Regions from separate parts of the Streptomyces sp. IBSBF 2435 genome, predicted to be linked through region 4. Evidence: riboswitches for the same ligand, from Rfam matches in the RefSeq annotation. Region 4 holds a riboswitch; each other region holds the start of a gene.
What was found. Region 4 has a riboswitch for cyclic di-AMP ahead of V7E46_RS30295 (M23 family metallopeptidase). Riboswitches for the same ligand answer to the same signal wherever they lie in the genome.
Positions count from the first base shown of each region.

Region 1: linked by a shared signal. The riboswitch ahead of V7E46_RS10210 (M23 family metallopeptidase) and the one ahead of V7E46_RS30295 (M23 family metallopeptidase) in region 4 are both predicted to bind cyclic di-AMP.
Region 2: linked by a shared signal. The riboswitch ahead of V7E46_RS12200 (transglycosylase family protein) and the one ahead of V7E46_RS30295 (M23 family metallopeptidase) in region 4 are both predicted to bind cyclic di-AMP.
Region 3: linked by a shared signal. The riboswitch ahead of V7E46_RS08700 (C40 family peptidase) and the one ahead of V7E46_RS30295 (M23 family metallopeptidase) in region 4 are both predicted to bind cyclic di-AMP.

Region 1 covers NZ_JAJSYW010000037.1:893-4,870, forward strand. Annotated here, with positions in the region: gene V7E46_RS10200 (uridine kinase) at 1-270, shown strand, start outside; gene V7E46_RS10205 (GNAT family N-acetyltransferase) at 492-1,508, shown strand; cyclic di-AMP (ydaO/yuaA leader) riboswitch at 1,897-2,086, shown strand; gene V7E46_RS10210 (M23 family metallopeptidase) at 2,092-2,913, shown strand; gene V7E46_RS10215 (helix-turn-helix transcriptional regulator) at 3,012-3,978, opposite strand, start outside.
Region 2 covers NZ_JAJSYW010000047.1:26,183-30,160, reverse strand. Annotated here, with positions in the region: gene eno (phosphopyruvate hydratase) at 1-1,031, opposite strand, end outside; gene V7E46_RS12200 (transglycosylase family protein) at 1,286-1,987, opposite strand; cyclic di-AMP (ydaO/yuaA leader) riboswitch at 1,991-2,207, opposite strand; gene V7E46_RS12195 (LysM peptidoglycan-binding domain-containing protein) at 2,520-3,005, opposite strand; partial or broken gene V7E46_RS12190 (transglycosylase family protein) at 3,133-3,270, opposite strand; gene V7E46_RS12185 (cytochrome P450 family protein) at 3,623-3,978, opposite strand, start outside.
Region 3 covers NZ_JAJSYW010000030.1:21,729-25,706, forward strand. Annotated here, with positions in the region: gene V7E46_RS08695 (C40 family peptidase) at 1-623, opposite strand, end outside; gene V7E46_RS08700 (C40 family peptidase) at 956-1,996, opposite strand; cyclic di-AMP (ydaO/yuaA leader) riboswitch at 2,004-2,160, opposite strand; gene V7E46_RS08705 (C40 family peptidase) at 2,312-3,433, opposite strand; gene pcrA (DNA helicase PcrA) at 3,627-3,978, shown strand, end outside.
Region 4 covers NZ_JAJSYW010000237.1:2,113-6,090, reverse strand. Annotated here, with positions in the region: gene V7E46_RS30305 (DUF4240 domain-containing protein) at 1-608, shown strand, start outside; gene V7E46_RS30300 (N-acetylmuramoyl-L-alanine amidase) at 651-1,292, opposite strand; cyclic di-AMP (ydaO/yuaA leader) riboswitch at 1,814-1,972, shown strand; gene V7E46_RS30295 (M23 family metallopeptidase) at 1,985-3,139, shown strand; gene V7E46_RS30290 (MBL fold metallo-hydrolase) at 3,325-3,978, opposite strand, start outside.

The DNA of each region.
Region 1 (3,978 bases), on a different contig from region 4:
ACCGACCGCTCCACCCGGGCGGAATATGTGACGCTGCCGCCCGGCGGCGTCCTCGTGCTGGACGGCCCGCTGCTGCTCGGCCAGGGCCTGCCGCTGGACCTGACGGTCCATCTGCGGCTGTCGCGGGCCGCGCTGGAGCGGCGTACGGAAGCGGCCGAGCGCTGGACGCTGCCCGCTTACGAGCGCTACGCCCGCGAGGCGCTGCCGGAGGAGAGCGCCGATGTCCTGGTGCGTGCCGACGACCCGCGGCACCCGGCCTGGACCGGCTGAGGGCAGGCGCGCCGTACCGGGACCGGCGCGGCAAACGGGTGCCGCGGCCCGGCCCCGACCGCCGCGGCAAACGGCGCCGCACCCCGGCCCGGACGGGCGCGGCAAACGGGCGCCGCGCCCGTTCCCGGAGTGGCTGAAGGCCCCGCCCCGCACCGGTTGGCGGCCCCTGGACGTCCCGCCTTGCCCTGGGGGTGCGCACGCCGCTAGCGTCCTCGAACACCATGACTGTCGCCACCGCGCCGCTGACCGCCGAGCACATACCCCTGGCCGTGCAGCGCTACGACCGCTGGTTCTCGCGCGCCCGGCTTCCCCCCTCCCAGCGGTCCTGGCTGGCGGACGGACCTGTGCGCGGCGACGAGTTGGTGGGCAAGCTGCACGCCGTGCCCGGCCTCGAATCCTGCCGCGCGCTGGACGGCGACGGCAATCTGATCGGCTACCTCGCCGCCCAGCCGGTCACCCTCGCCCCGGACGACCCGGCGGCGCTGCGCACCCACCCGCGCTCCGCCCTGGTCCCCTACGGCGGCCACGCGCTGCCCGGCGGCCGGGAGACCGAGGTGCTGCGCTCGCTGTACGCCCGGATCGCCGACCGGCTGGTCGCCGACCGCCGTCTGGTCCACTACGTACAGGTGCCGGCCGGCGAGATCGCCACCGCCCCCTGGTCCGACCTCGGCTTCGGGCGCGAGCTGGTGCACGGCCTGATGGCGGTCAAGGCCAGGGGCCGCCAGCCGCGCGGCGTCGACGGCCTCGGCATCCGCCGGGCCGGCCCCGGCGACCTGCCGCAGATCGGCCGGATGGCCGCCGAGTCCTCCCGGCGGCAGCGCGAGTCGGCGATGTTCCAGCCGCAGCCGGAGGGCGCGCTCGCCGCGCTGCGGCTGCACTACGCCGACGCGCTCGCCGACCCGCGCTGCGGCGCCTGGATCGCGTCCCGCAGGGGCGAGGAGATCGCCATGGTGCTGGTCGTCCCGGCCGTCGCCGACCCGGTGACACCCGAAGCCTGCGTCGAACTCGCCGAGGCGTACGTGGCGCCCGCCGCGCGCGGCGAGGGCATCAGCCGGGTGCTGCTGGCCACCGCGCTGGCCTGGGCCTACGACGGCGGCCACCGCTACATGTCGGCCCGCTGGCACTCCGCCTCCCCGCTGGCCGCCGGACACTGGCCCGCGGTCGGCTTCCGGCCGGTGGGCTACCGGCTCAGCAGGACGCTGGACGCGCGGATCGGCGGAGCGCCGGGCAGCTACTGACGGGCGGACCGGCGCCCTGTCGGCCGCGACTCAGGGCACATCCGAAACGGCCGTACATATCCGGCATTTCACGGTGATGCGGGTCACCTCCGGCTCGTCGTGTGACCGGCGTCATGGTGTGAACACGGTCCGGCTTCCCCGGACCACCCGCTGTTCACGGCGCGGCCCGTTTCTCACCCCGCGCACCCCGCCGCTCGACCCGCCGTGACCGGCGCGCACACGTACCGGTGCGCGCGGATGGCGAGGAGTAACCACCGGTACGGGCGGAATGGTGCGGCATGCCGCGTTTGGTTGCCCGCCGCTCGGGGCGTCGTCTAGCTTCGCCCTACCGCGGGCCGGACGTCCGCGAGATCCGCCGGGCGGAACGCCGAATCCTGCCGCCGCCCGGTCACCGGAACAGCCGAGCATTCAGGGCAGGAGCGGGGGACCCAGGCAAGCCGCCGTCCGGGAGGACCCGGACGGCTCGGGGTGAAGCCGCACTGCCGTACGCGCGCCGCACAGCGCGACCACGGCGGACCGCGGCCGGGCATCTCCTGCCCGAACCCGACAGCTCACCTCGCAGGCGTAGGAGAGGAAATCCCCCATGCCCGCAAAGGGACAGCACCGCAAGCCCCGCTCACTCAACCGCCTCACCCGCGTGTGCATCGCCGCGGGCACCGGAGGCGTCGCCCTCGTGGTGCCGCTGGTCGGCGTCGCCCACGCGTCGGCCGCCGAGCCGGCCAAGGCGCCGGCCGTGTCCGCCAAGGCCCAGCAGTACACCGTGGTCCCCGGCGACACGCTGGCGAAGATCGCCGCCGCCCACCACGTCAAGGGCGGCTGGAAGCCGCTCTACGAGGCCAACAAGAAGGTCATCGGCGCCAACCCCGGCCTGATCCGGCCCGGCCTGCACCTCACGCTGAACACCGCCCCGGTCAAGGCCGCCCCGGCCCCGGCGGCGAAGACCGCGTCCGCCCCGGCTGCGAAGGCGGCGCCCGCCGCCGTGAAGGCCGCAAGCTCCACCGCCTACAGCAAGCCGGTCGGCGACGCCGCGATCGGTACGCAGTACCACGCCGAAGGCTCCAACTGGTCCTCCGGCTACCACACCGGTGTCGACTTCCTGGTCAACAGCGACACCCCGGTCCACTCGGTGGCCGCGGGCACCGTGGTGCACGCCGGCGCGGACGGCGCCTACGGCAACGACGTGATCATCCAGCACGCCGACGGCAAGTACACCCTGTACGGGCACCTGACCGACCCGGTGGTCTCGGTCGGCCAGACCGTCACCTCCGGCCAGGAGATCGGCATCTCCGGCGCGACCGGCAACGTCACCGGGCCGCACCTGCACTTCGAGGTGCGCACCACCCCGGACTACGGCTCCGACATCGACCCGGTCGCCTACCTCGCGGCGCACGGCGTCACCGTCTGACCCTCCGGCGCGCCCCCCGAGAACGTGCCCGCCCGGATTCCATCCCCGGGCGGGCACCGCCTTTTCCCCGGCCGCTCCCCGGCATCCTTCGGTCCCGGCTACCCGAACATCCCGGCCAGCTCGCCGCGCGAGACCACACCGAGCTTCGGATACGCCTTGTAGAGGTGGTAGCCGACCGTCCGCGGACTGAGGAACAGCCGGGCCGCGATGTCCTTGTTCGACAGGCCCTCCGCGGCCAGCCGCACGATCTGCGACTCCTGCGGGGTGAGCCCCGCCGCCGCGTCCACCGGGCCGCCGTCCCCGGCCGCCTCCGGCACCGTGCCGCCCGCCGCGCCCAGCTCACCGCGCGCCCGGTCCGCCCACGGGTGCGCGCCGAGCCGCTCGAAGGTGTCCAGGGCACCGCGCAGCCGCACCCGGGCCTCGTTCTTGCGCCGCGCCCGCCGCAGCCACTCCCCGTACAGCAGCTCGGTGCGGGCCGACTCCATGGCACGCCGGTGCGGGTCGTGCGCCGCCAGCGCCTCGTGGAAGTACGCCTCCGCGCCGGTATCCGGCGCCCGCAGCGCCCGGCAGCGGGCCACCAGCGCCGCCGCCCACTCCTGGCGGGACCGCGCCGCCCATGCCTCGAACCGGGCGAAGGACGCGTCCGCCCGCCCGGGCTCGCCGACCCGGACCGCGGCCTCCACCAGGTCGGGCACACTGCGGGTCGCGCAGATGTGGTGGCGCACCGACTCCTCGCCGAGCAGCGCGAGCCGGTCCAGCGCCGCCCGGGCGCGGCCGAGCCCCAGGTCCAGCAGGCCCTGGGACCAGTACGCCCAGGGCGCGCCCGGTGCCATCGCCGTACCCGAGCCGCCCGCGAGGGCCGCGTCCACCATGCGGCGGCAGCCGTCCTCGTCACCGCGCAGCGCGGCGATGTGCGCCAGGGCGCTGCTCAGCTGGCTCACCCACTGCCGCTGGCCGGTGTCCGCCGCGATCCGCAGCCCCTCCGCGGCGGTCGCCGCGGCGTCGCCGTAGCGGCCGTCGAAGATCTCCGCCTCCGCGCGGAAGAACATGATCGTGGTGAGCCGC
Region 2 (3,978 bases), on a different contig from region 4:
TCGGTCAGCGAGCCGATCTGGTTGACCTTCACCAGCAGCGCGTTGGCCGTGTCGTTGTCGATGCCCTTCTGCAGGCGCTCGGGGTTGGTGACGAACAGGTCGTCGCCGACGATCTGCACCTTGCCGCCGAGCTTCTCGGTGAGGACCTTCCAGCCCGACCAGTCGTCCTCGAACAGCGGGTCCTCGATGGAGACCAGCGGGTAGGCCGCGACCAGCTCCTCGTAGTACTCGGTCATCTCGGCGGCCGAGCGCTGCTTGCCCTCGAAGTCGTAACTGCCGTCCTTGTAGAACTCGGAGGCGGCCACGTCCAGGGCGAGCGCGATGTCCTGGCCGGGCGTGTAGCCGGCCTGCTTGATCGCCTCGATGATCAGGTCGAGCGCGTCGCGGTTGGAGCCGAGGTTCGGCGCGAACCCGCCCTCGTCGCCCAGACCCGTGGACAGGCCGCGGGTCTTGAGCACGCCCTTGAGGGTGTGGTAGACCTCGGCGCCCCAGCGCAGTGCCTCGGAGAAGGACTCCGCGCCGATCGGCGCGATCATGAACTCCTGGATGTCGACGTTGGAGTCCGCGTGCGATCCGCCGTTGAGGATGTTCATCATCGGGACCGGCAGCACATGCGCGTTCGGGCCGCCGAGGTAGCGGAAGAGCGGCAGGTCGGAGGCCTCGGAGGCGGCGTGCGCGACCGCCAGCGACACGCCGAGGATGGCGTTGGCGCCGAGCGAGGACTTGTCGGGAGTGGCGTCCAGGTCGAACATCGCCTGGTCGATCAGCCGCTGCTCGGTGGCGTCGTAGCCGACCAGCTCCGGGCCGATCTGCTCGATCACGGCGAGGACGGCCTTCTCGACGCCCTTGCCCTGGTAGCGGTTCTTGTCGCCGTCGCGGAGTTCGAGGGCCTCGAAGGCGCCGGTGGAAGCGCCGGACGGCACTGCGGCCCGGCCCGTGCTGCCGTCATCGAGGCCGACCTCGACCTCGACGGTGGGGTTGCCTCGCGAGTCGAGGATTTCCCGGGCTACGACGACGTCGATGGACGGCACGTTGTCTCCTTCAGATGATGTCTTCTCGTCTTTTCCGGGACGAGCCTAACCGCCTGGGGCATCCGTACCGGTCCTCGGCCCGGCCCCTGAGACGGAAAACCGGCCGGGTACGCGGCGCCCGGAGGCGAGCCGCGTACCCGGCCGGCCGGTGAGGTCCCGCCCGGGGGATCACCCGGGCGTCAGCCGGGTGACGCCCGGGGATCGGTCCGTGATCCTGCCGGTGGACAACCCGGCAGCAGGCCGGTGATCAGCCGTCAGCCGAGGTGCAGGTGCTGACCCGGGAAGATCAGGTCGGCGTCCTTGACGCTGTCCTTGTTGAGGTCGAAGAGCTTGTGCCAGCCGCCGGCCACGTGGTGGCTCGCGGCGATGCCGGACAGGCTGTCGCCGGACACGACGGTGTAGTCACCCTTGTGGCCGGAGTGCCGCTGCCAGTCCGTGGCGGTGTTCTTTGCGGGCTTGGCGGGCTTGGCGGCCTTGGCAGGCTTGGCCGTGCTCTTCGCCGGGGCGGTCTTCTTGGCCGGGGTGGTCTTCTTGGCCGAGGTGGAGCTGGACGACGAGGAGGACGAGCCGCCGGGGTTGATGTCGGGCGACGGGCCGCCCGACGTCAGGCCGCCGGCCGACGCGCAGGACCAGGCGCCGGGGCCCTGGATGGCGAGCAGCTTCTCGGCGGCCGCGATCTGCTGGTCCTTGGTGGCCAGGTCGGCGCGGGAGGCGTACTGCAGGCCGCCGGCCGCTTCCCAGCTGGACTGCGAGAACTGCAGGCCGCCGTAGTAGCCGTTGCCGGTGTTGATCGACCAGTTGCCACCGGACTCGCACTGTGCGACGGCGTCCCAGGTGGCCACGGAAGCGGCCGAGGAGGACGTGGCGCCGATCAGCGGCAGGGCGATGGCGGTACCGGCGACACCGGCGAACGTGGCGAATCGGACCATCTTTGAGGCGCGACGGTGCTTACCCATGTGTGTGTTCCTCACCGACGCCTACGAGGTCAGCTGTCGGGTTCGGGCGTGAGTTGCCCGGCCGGCACCCGCTGTACGTACACGGATGACCGGCTTCACCCCGAGCCGGACCGGTGGCGTGGGCGTCGCAGCGGCGTGCTGTCCGTGCCGCGCGGCGTACTGCCTCTGGTCCGGCGGAAGACCGTGGGTCCCCCGCTCCTGCCTGCGGCGCTTTCGCGTCGACTGTTCCCGTGGGTGCGGCGGCAGGACTCGGCGTTCCGCTCCGACGGGGCCCGCTGTGGCGGGCGCTTAGACGTTAAGCACACCGGACCCGGTTGAACAAACACTCGCGTTTCGGGCGCCAACTGCCGTCCGGCATTCGGGGGCTGGACGAATCCGCAGGTCGGAACGCCGGATTTCAGCAGGGAGCGAGCAGCCGGTCACAGGAGGGGAGAGAGCCTTGTCACATCGCCGCGCGACCTGGAAGTACCGTACGTCCGTTTTGTCAGTCGGCCCGTACGGCACGGAAGTTCGACCTTCCGGCGGTCACGGCTCAGCCGAGATTCAGGATCTGTCCGGGTTTGATGAGGTTTGGATTGTCGCCGATCACTTGGTGGTTGGCGTCGTACAGCTGACCCCATCCACCGGCGACGTCATGATCGGCGGCGATCCCGGACAGCGAGTCGCCCTCGCCCACCTTGTACGTACCCGGGTCCGTACCGGCGCTCGCGCCCGTATTGCCGGTGTTGCCGGTCTCGTTGACATCCGCGGTGTTCGCGGTGACCGCGGTGGTTTCGGTGCGGGTCGCCCGGTCGGCCGCGGCCAGCGCCTCGTCGGAAGGGCTGTACGGGCGCCCGTGGCGCCCGCCCCCGTCCGTGGGGGTACCGGGGTCCGCGGGGTCCGACGGGGCGGCGGGAGGAGCGCTCTGCGTGGGCGCGGCGGGGTCGGCCGCAGGGGGCGTCACCGTGCCCGAGGCGGGGTCGGTCGGCGTACCGGCGGCCGGCGGCGCGGTGGTCGGCGTGCCGGCGGCCGGCGGCACGGCGGGCGGTGCCGGTCTGGCCGGTGCCGGGTGTCCCGGTGTCCGTGACCAGTCCGGTGCCCTGCTCGCAGCCGGGCCAGGCGTCGGGGCCGAGATCGGCCAGGATCTTCTCCGCCACGGCTATCTGCTGCGCCCGGGAGGCCATGTCGGGCCGCGAGGCGTAGACCGTGCCGCCGTACTGGCTCCAGGTGTCCTGGGTGATGGCGAGGCCGCCGTAGAAGCCGTTGTGGGTGTCGGCGTTCCACAGGCCGCCGGTCTCGCACATCGCGACCTTGTCCCAGGTGCCGGCCTCCGTGGCGTGCGCGGCGCCCGCGCCGGCTCCCAGCAGCGGCAGCGCGAGTCCCGCGCCGGTCGCCGCGACCGTCACCATGGCCGCTGGGGCCTGGCGGGGACGTCGGTGCCTGCCGTTCCCTGACGAGAGCATGCGGTCGCCTTTCCTCACAGCCTTACGCGCCCGCGCGTCCCGCCGTCACCGGCAAGTGCCGCGCACCGTGGGGTCCGGCGCGTCCCGCGAGCCGAGCGTGCCTCGCGTTGACCGCAGAACGTAGCGGTGTTGGCCAGGGGATCACAAGTCGATGTAGCGCTCATCACGTCGCGGTCACGGCCCTGACGTACGGTCACTTCCCGTGCGGCGCCACGGGTGTGAACGCCACCGGCAGGGTCCGCAGCCCACGCATGATCAGACCGCCGCGCCAGCGCAGGTCACCGGGATCGGCGGCCAGCCGCAGGTCGGGCAGCCGGGTGAGCAGCGTCGCCAGCGCGGTCCTCGCCTCCAGCCGAGCCAGCGGGGCGCCGAGGCAGTAGTGGATGCCGTGCCCGTACCCGAGATGCGGATTGTCGGCCCGCGCGAGGTTTACGGCGTCGGGCGCGGAGAAACGCGCGGGATCGCGGTCGGCGGCGGCGAGCACCACGAGGACCGGGTCGCCCGCCGCGACGGGCTGCCCGCCGACGGTCAGCGCGGTGGTCGCGTAGC
Region 3 (3,978 bases), on a different contig from region 4:
GCGAGTCTGTCCGTGGCCTGGGCCCGGGTGCGGGCGATGTCCTGCTGCTGCGCGGCCAGTTGGGCCAGCGCGGCGCTCTGCTGGGTGCCCGCCTGGTTGAGGTACGACGCCCGCGCGAGATAGCTGTCGGGGTCGGAGCTGAGCGCGAGTTGCAGCAGCGGGTCGATGCCGCCCGAGCGGTACTGCGCGGCGGCGATACCGCCCAGCGCGTCCCTGGTGCTGTTCAGCGTCGCGGTCTTGCGGGCGAGTTCGTTTTGGAGGGCGGCGACCGCCGCGCTCGCGGTGTCGGCCTGCACCTTGGCTCCGTCGTAGTCCTCCGTGGCCTGCTCCGCCTGCTGGTAGAGCGCTGCCACCTTCGTACCGACCTGCGCCGGGGTGAGCTGCGGGTCGGCGTACCCGGTCTCGCCGAACAGCGAGACGGAGGCGGCGGACGCGAGCGCGAGCGTGACGCTGATCCGGACGGTCGTGCGGGCGCCGCGGGTGGCGCGGGTACTGCGGGTACTGCTGGTGGTGCTGGTGGTGCGCGTGCTGCCGGTGGTGCTGTCGCTTTCGGCCGGGCCGGTGGCTGAGCCGGTGCGCTTCTTGCGGTGGGCGGGAGTGCGGGCGGGACTGTGTGAGGCCATTGCGGGGCCGTCACTCCTTCCAGGGGACGGCCCGGCGGCGCCTGCACGGGGGAGCAGGACACCGCCGGGCCTTCGGCGGGGGTGACCGGTGCCGTCCTGACCGGGACGGCAAGGGGTGTCGGCCACCTGGGGAGCGACGCTAAACCTGCCGGGGGGCGCGCCGGGCGGCACTGACCGGGACTGCCCCCTATCGGCCGACCCCTGCAAGGAAACGACCGCCGTTCGACCGGTGACCGGGCCCTGGTGCGACCCAACCTGACCGATCGGCCGTTTTTCCGGCTGCCGGCCCGGCTGGCGGCCCCGCTGCCGCGACCCGTGGAAGCGGGCCGCGGTCAGGCCACGCGGCGGGCGGTGGCGAAGGGCATCCAGCTGAGCGGGGCGACCTCGACGAACGCGCCGGTGTGCGGGGCGTGCACGATCTGGCCGTTGCCCAGGTAGATGCCCACATGGGACAGCCCGGAGTAGAAGAAGACCAGGTCACCGGGCCGCAGGTCGGCCTTCGAGACGGCGACGCCCTGCTTGGCCTGGTCGTACGTGGTCCGCCCGAGGGTGACGCCCGCGGCGCGGTAGGCCGCCCCGGTCAGGCCCGAGCAGTCGTACGAGCCGGGACCCGTGGCGCCGTAGACGTACGGCTTGCCGCGCTGGGCGAGCGCGAAGCTGATCGCGGCGGCGGCGCGGCCGGAGGCGGGCCCGCTGTAGGTGTAACTCGTGGTCGAGGTCGAGCCCTTGTGGATGGTCGCGACCTTGGCGCGCTGCTCGGCGGTGAGGCTGTTCAGCAGCTTCTGAGCGGCGGCGAGCTTGGTCTGCACCGTGTTCTTCTGGGTGGTCAGCTGCTTTTGCGCGGTGGTGAGCTGGGTCAGGCTCGCGGTGGCCTGCGCCCGCTGGATCGAGGCCTGCTCCTGCTGGATCTGGAAGTTCTTGAGCGCGTCGGCCTGGGTCGCGGACAGCTGGCTGACCATGTGCGACTGGTTCAGGAACTGCTCGGGGTCGGCGGCGAGCAGCAGCTGCACGGTCTGGTCGATACCGCCGTCGCGGTACTGCTCGCTGGCGAACTGGCCCAGAACCCGGCGCGACTCGTTCATCTGCTGGGTCTTCTGGGCGACCTGCGCGAGCAGCTGGTTGGTCTTGTCGCGCTGGGTCTCGGTCTTTTCCTTGGCCTGGTCGTAATTCTGCGTGGCGACCTCGGCCTGCTGGTTCAGGGTGTCGATCTGCGCCTTGACCTCGGTGATCGAGGGCTTGGGCTTCGCGGGAGCCGCGCTCGCGCTTTCGCTGAGCAGGGTGACCGAGGCGATGGCCGCCGCGGTGACGCCGACCGCCGCACGGGGGGCGGTCGAGGCGAGTATCCGCGGACGCGGCTTGCGGTGCGACGCCACGAAGGCGACTCCTTCCGTGAACCGCCGACCGGGTTAGCTGACGGGTTCGGGCTGGGAAGGTAGCCCTACGGGTCGAACGCTTTCCGGCGTCTGTCCCGATTCACCCCAATGGCGCGTGGTGGGTCCCCGGTTCCGGCCTGGGCCGGATTGAGCGGAGGCGGCGCGGTGCCGGCATTTTCACCGGCGGGGAACGCACCACCTAGCGGGATACCGTACTCAACTTCTCCGAAAGTTGGGACGTTTGGATTGCAACGTGACCGAAATCGCTTTGTGATCTTACGGTTTGTGATCGGCCGGTACGGATTCCGTGCGGGATCAGTACGGACGAACCGCCGCATAGATCGGCATTTCGGTGATCGGGGCGACCTTGACGACCGTTCCCGTGTGCGGAGCGTGGATCATGTTGCCGCCGCCGATGTAGAGGCCGACGTGGCTGGCGTCGCTGTAGAAGAAGATCAGGTCGCCCGGCTCCAGGTCCGACTGCGACACCCGGGTGCCGACGTCCACCTGCTCGCCCGTGGTCCGCGGCAGCCGGATGCCGGCCGCCCTGTACGCCGCCTGCGTCAGGCCCGAGCAGTCGAAGGAGTCGGGCCCCGTCGCGCCCCACACGTACGGCTTGCCCAACTGGCCGCGCGCGAAGGCGATGGCCTTGGCCGACACCGACGCGTTCGCCGGGACGGTGTGCGCGGTCGTGCCCGCGGTCGTACCGGCCTTCTCCGCCGTCTCCGCCTTGGCCTTCTCCTGCGCCGCGATGGCGGCGGCCTTCCTCCTGGCCTCCGCCTCCTGCTGGGCCTGGAGCGCCGCGAGCCGGGCCTTCTCCTGCGCGGTGAGGCTGTTCAGCAGCGTCTGGGCCGCGCCCAGCTTGGTCTGCACATCGGCCTTGGCGGTACGCAGCTGCGCCTGCTGGGTGGTCAGCGTCGCCAGGCTCTTGGCCGCCTCGATGCGCTGCTGGGTGGCCGCCGCCTGCTGCACCCGGTAGGACTCGACGGCCGACTTCTGCCGCTTGCCCAGCAGGCTCGTCAGATGCGCCTGGTCCAGCAGGTCCTGCGGGTCGTCGGCCAGCAGGAAGCGCCCGGTCGAGTCGTCACCGCCCGAGCGGTACTGCGCGGCGGCGTACTGCCCGAGCAGCCGGCGCGAGTCGTTCAGCGCCTGCGTCTTCTGCGCCGCCTGCGCCAGCAGCTTGTTGACGGTGGCGTTCTGCTGGCTCGCCTTCTCCTTGGCGCCGTTGTAGTGCTCGGTCGCCACCTCCGCCTGGTGCGTCAGCGCGTCGACCTTCGCCTTCACCTGGGCGATCGACGGCTGCGGCGCGGGGGTCGCGGGCGCGGCGCCCGCGGTCTCGGAGAACAGGGTCACGGTGGCCAGGGCGGCCGTCGTCAGCCCCACGGCGGTGCGCGGGGCGGTGAGTATCGCGGTGCGGGCCTTACGGTGCGTCGCCATTGCCGGGCGGACTCCTTCCGGATGCTGCCTGGTGCGGCACCGTAGCCGCACGTCGGCGCCGCTGGGAAGAGCGGTGTCCGATAGGCCCGATACCTTTTCGTAATCAAGTCCGGATGTCACGGAGGGTGTAAAAGGTGCTACCGGCGGGGAAGCGGGCGCCACTGTCGGTGCGGGCCTCTAGACTCGGGAGGCGATGAGCAGCCTCTTTGACGACGACTTCCTGCCCGGTCTGCACGTGGCGCCGGAACCCGCCGACCCCGACGCACCGCCGCCCCCGGAGGACTGGGGCGCTGGCGGCGGCGGGCGCGACGCGTACTACCGCAACGGCGCCCCGCGCCCGGCCACCGACCCCGCCCAGCTGCTCGAAGGGCTCAACGAGCAGCAGCGCGCGGCCGTCGAGCACTCCGGCGGGCCGCTGCTCATCGTCGCCGGCGCCGGCTCGGGCAAGACCCGGGTCCTCACCCACCGCATCGCCCACCTGCTCGCCGCCCGCGACGCCCACCCCGGCTCGATCCTCGCGATCACCTTCACCAACAAGGCCGCGG
Region 4 (3,978 bases):
GGCGGCAGGGAATCGGCGGTGACAAGCGGGATGCCTGGCTGCGCCAAGCGCTCGCGCGACTGCCCGCCGAAGCGATCGTGGGCTTTCAGGCCCGCCTCGACCGTGCGACCGAAGAAGCCTTCACCTGGAATCTGTGGGGGGCGGCCGACCGCATCTTCGGCGGCTGGTGTTCCAACGACGCATTCCACGCCTTCCGGTACTGGTTGATCGGGCTGGGCCGGGCCGTCTTCGAGGCCGCGGTGAACGACCCCGACGTCCTCGCCTACGCGCCCGAGGTCTCCCGGCTGGCCGGCCGCCCCCGGGCCGGCTGGCCCGCCGAGGACCGCCCCGGCTGGCCGGCCCTGGACGCGCTCGGGCTTGAGGCGTACGAATTGGCGACCGGCCCCGCGGAGGACTTCGGCGACGCCTTCTACGCCGCCGTACGGGCCTCCCAGCGCGCCGCTGCCGACGTCCCGGGGCGTACCTGGTCCCCCGCACCCTCCGGCGGCCGCGACCCGGCAGGGCGCCGCTGGACGGCCCGCGACGAGGAGGAGGCGGCCAGGCGCCTGCCCCGGCTCAGCGTCATGTTCCCGCTGGACGGCCCCGACGGGGGCCGCGAGCCGCGCTGACCGCGCCGGCCCGCGGGGGAGCGGGCCGGGACCAGGCCGGCGTCAGACCCCGTTGACCAGCCGGATGTACCGCACCCAGTCCCAGTTCGGACCCGGGTCGGTGTGGTCGGTGCCGGGTACCTGGGAGTGGCCGAGGATGTGGTTGCGGTCCTTGGGGATGCCGTACTTGTCGCAGATCGCCGCGGTCAGTGCCGCCGAGGAGTGGTACAGCGCCGTGGTGAAGTAGGCCGGCTGGTCCACCCAGCCCTCGTGCTCGATGCCGATGCTGCGGGTGTTGTAGTCCCAGTTGCCCGCGTGCCAGGCGACGTCGTGCTCGCGGACGCACTGGTCGATGGCGCCGTCTGCGGACCGGACGACGTAATGTGCCGCGGCGGCGTGTGCCGGGTTCTGGAAGAGCGAGATCGTGTCGGTGAAGGTCTCCTGGGTGACGTGGATGATCACCAGCTGCACCGGATAGGTGGTCGGGCGGTTGGCCGCGGTGTAGTTGGCGGTGCTGGCCGGGGCCCAGGCGGCTGACGGGTAGTCGACCGCGGCGGCGCGGGGGCTGCCGGACGCGGTGGCGGCCTGGGCGGTGCCGGCGGGCCGGAGGCCGGCGGCCAGGCCCCCGGTGGCGGCGGCACCGAGTCCGAGCCCGCCGCGCAGCAGCGAACGGCGACTGGGCACCGCGGAGTTGGGGCGTTCCATCGAAGGCTCCCTGAGGCGTCATGGTGGGGACGGGTGCATGACAAGAACGTGGGGCCCGCCCATCGTGCGGCCCGCGCCCATGGCATGCCAAGCGGTTCGTGAATTGGCACAGGTCCAGACCACTGGCACCCCTGTCGCCGGTCCCGCGGATATCTCCGCGCGCACCCCGGCCTGCCTGCCCGCGCGGCCGTCCGTGTCCGCGCGTTCATCCGTACGGCGGAGCGCACTCCGCCTCGCGCCCCCACCTGTGCGCCCGCGCACGCCCGTACCGGCCGGGACTCGTACGCCATTGCGCCCTGCCGTCACCGACTCACCGCCCGTAGTCATTCCGACCGCTCCGATAACGACTGACACACGCTCACATCACCGTCAGGCCACGCCGCGTGTCCGGTTCATATGCTCTACATACACCCTGTCCGATTGGTTCCCGCCCCCAACTCTCCGATTCGGCTTGGAAAACCTCTCCGGCTCTATTAACGTTCGATAACGCAGCGCGGTCGTCACCGCCGCCGACAGGCGGCACCGTGCGCTTGCCGAATCCCGTCCGCGGGAACCGGGGACCCGCCCTTCCGCTACCGCGGGAGGGGTCCAATGGGGTGAATCGGGCAGCCGTCAGGCCCGTAGGAGACCTTCCTGCTCCGAACCCGTCAGCTAACCCGGTAGGCGAGAAGGAAGGAAAGGAGTGCGCCCCCGTGGCGTCCAACCAGCCTGCCTACGCTCCTGCCCCGGTAGCAGAACCGACCGGGGAGTGGCCCTTCGGGGAGCGGGACGGGTCCGTGCCGGCCGGCGGCCCGTCCGACGGCCCCGCCGTCTCCGACTCCGGTTCCGGCTCCGACGGCGAGTTCGACTACGGCTCCGAGGCCGCGGGCCTGCGCAGCCAGCTCCGCCTCCCGCGGCAGCGCGCCGGGCTGCCGGCCCGCGGTGCCGCCGTCGGGTCCACCATGATCGGTCTCGCGGCAATGGCCGCGGTCGGCGCCGGCGGAGTGGCGGCGGCGGCCGAGGCACCCGCCACCGCGCCCCCGATATCGCTGCCCGACACGCCCGCCTTCCCCGACGCCCTCGACGTCCTCCCGGCGCCGGCCATCGCGGCCGCGCAGCCCGACGTCGCGGTCGGCACCCCCACGTACGACCCCTCCGCCGTCGTTCACGCGACCGACGCCGGCCGGGACCCCGCGGGCGACGAGGACGCGACCCCGCCCGCCGCCGTTCCCGCCGACCCCGGCGAAGCCCTCCGCACCCGGATCATCGAGCAGGTCACCCGGCAGCGCGAGGCCGCCGCCCGCGTCGAGCGCGAGGCGGCCGAGAAGCTCGCCGCCGAGCAGGCGGCGAAGGAAGCCGCGGCCCGCAAGGTGCGCGAGCAGGCCGCCGCCGCGAAGGCGGAGGCCGCCGCGAAGGCCAGGGCCGCCGCCGAGGCCGCCGCGAAGGCCGAGGCCGACCGGCTCGCCCAACTCGCCGCCTCCTACGTCAAGCCGGTGGCGTCCTACACCCTCACCGCCGCCTTCGGCGAGTCCGGCAACATGTGGGCCACCCACACAGGCCAGGACTTCGCCGCCCCCACCGGCACCCCGGTGCACGCCGTCCACAGCGGCACGGTCACCTCGGCCGGCTGGGCGGGCTCGTACGGCTACCGGGTGGTCCTGCGCCTCGATGACGGCACCGAGCTGTGGTATTGCCACCTCTCGACGATGGTCGCCACGTCCGGCGAGGTCACCACGGGCGACACGATCGGCCGGGTCGGCGCGACCGGCAATGTGCCCGGGCCGCATCTGCACCTCGAAGTACGGCCGGGCGGCGGCGCGCCGGTCGACCCGGTGCCGTGGCTGTACGGCCACGACGTCGCCGTCTGAGGCGCCGCCCCTCGCCGCCGGTGCGTTCGGACATGCGCGTGGCCGCGCACGTCCGCCGAACCGGTCACCCGCAGGCCCTGCGGCCCGCCGCCCCAAGAACAGCCGGCGGCCCCGGCGTACACCCCCCCCGACGCCGGGGTCGTCGGCATATCGTCCCCATGCGGCAGCCGCTCGGGCGTGGTTGCTCAGCCGCCGCTGCCGGCCGGTACGCTCCCGGCCGCCGTACCGCTCACACGGTCGTGCGCGAAACCGGCCGCGAAGGCCAGCAGGCCCACCAGGTCGGGGCGTTCGGTGACGCCGTCCAGCGCGCGGTACTCGATCGCGGCGAGTACGGCCATCCGCTCGGGCAGGCCCCAGCGCGGGTAGGGGTCTTCGGCGATCAGTTCGGCCGCGAGCACCGGTAGCGGCCGGCCCGCCGCGTGCCCGCGGTGGACGGCGGCCCGCAAGTCCCACACGTAGTCGGCGTAGCGGCGGACATCCGCGGGGGTCATCACCGGGCCGTGCCCCGGCACCACGACCCGCGGCGCGCAGTCCAGGATGCGCACGCAGGCGCGGTGCACCGCCTCCAACGGCCCCGCCCAGTGCACCGGATGGTCCTCGTTGAAGAGGACATCGCCCGCGCAGACGACGCCCTCCTCCGGCAGGTGCACGATCAGGTCGCCCGCGGTGTGCGCGGGCCCCACCTCGATCAGCCGCACCGCCACCCCGTCGACGTCCAGGTCGAGTTCGCCGCTGAAGGTGCGGTTCGGGCGGACGACTGGCACGTCGCCGAAGTCGCCGTAGCGGCCGAAGTGCCGCTTCACGTACGCCCCGAAGGCGGTGTCCGGGTCGCTCCCGGC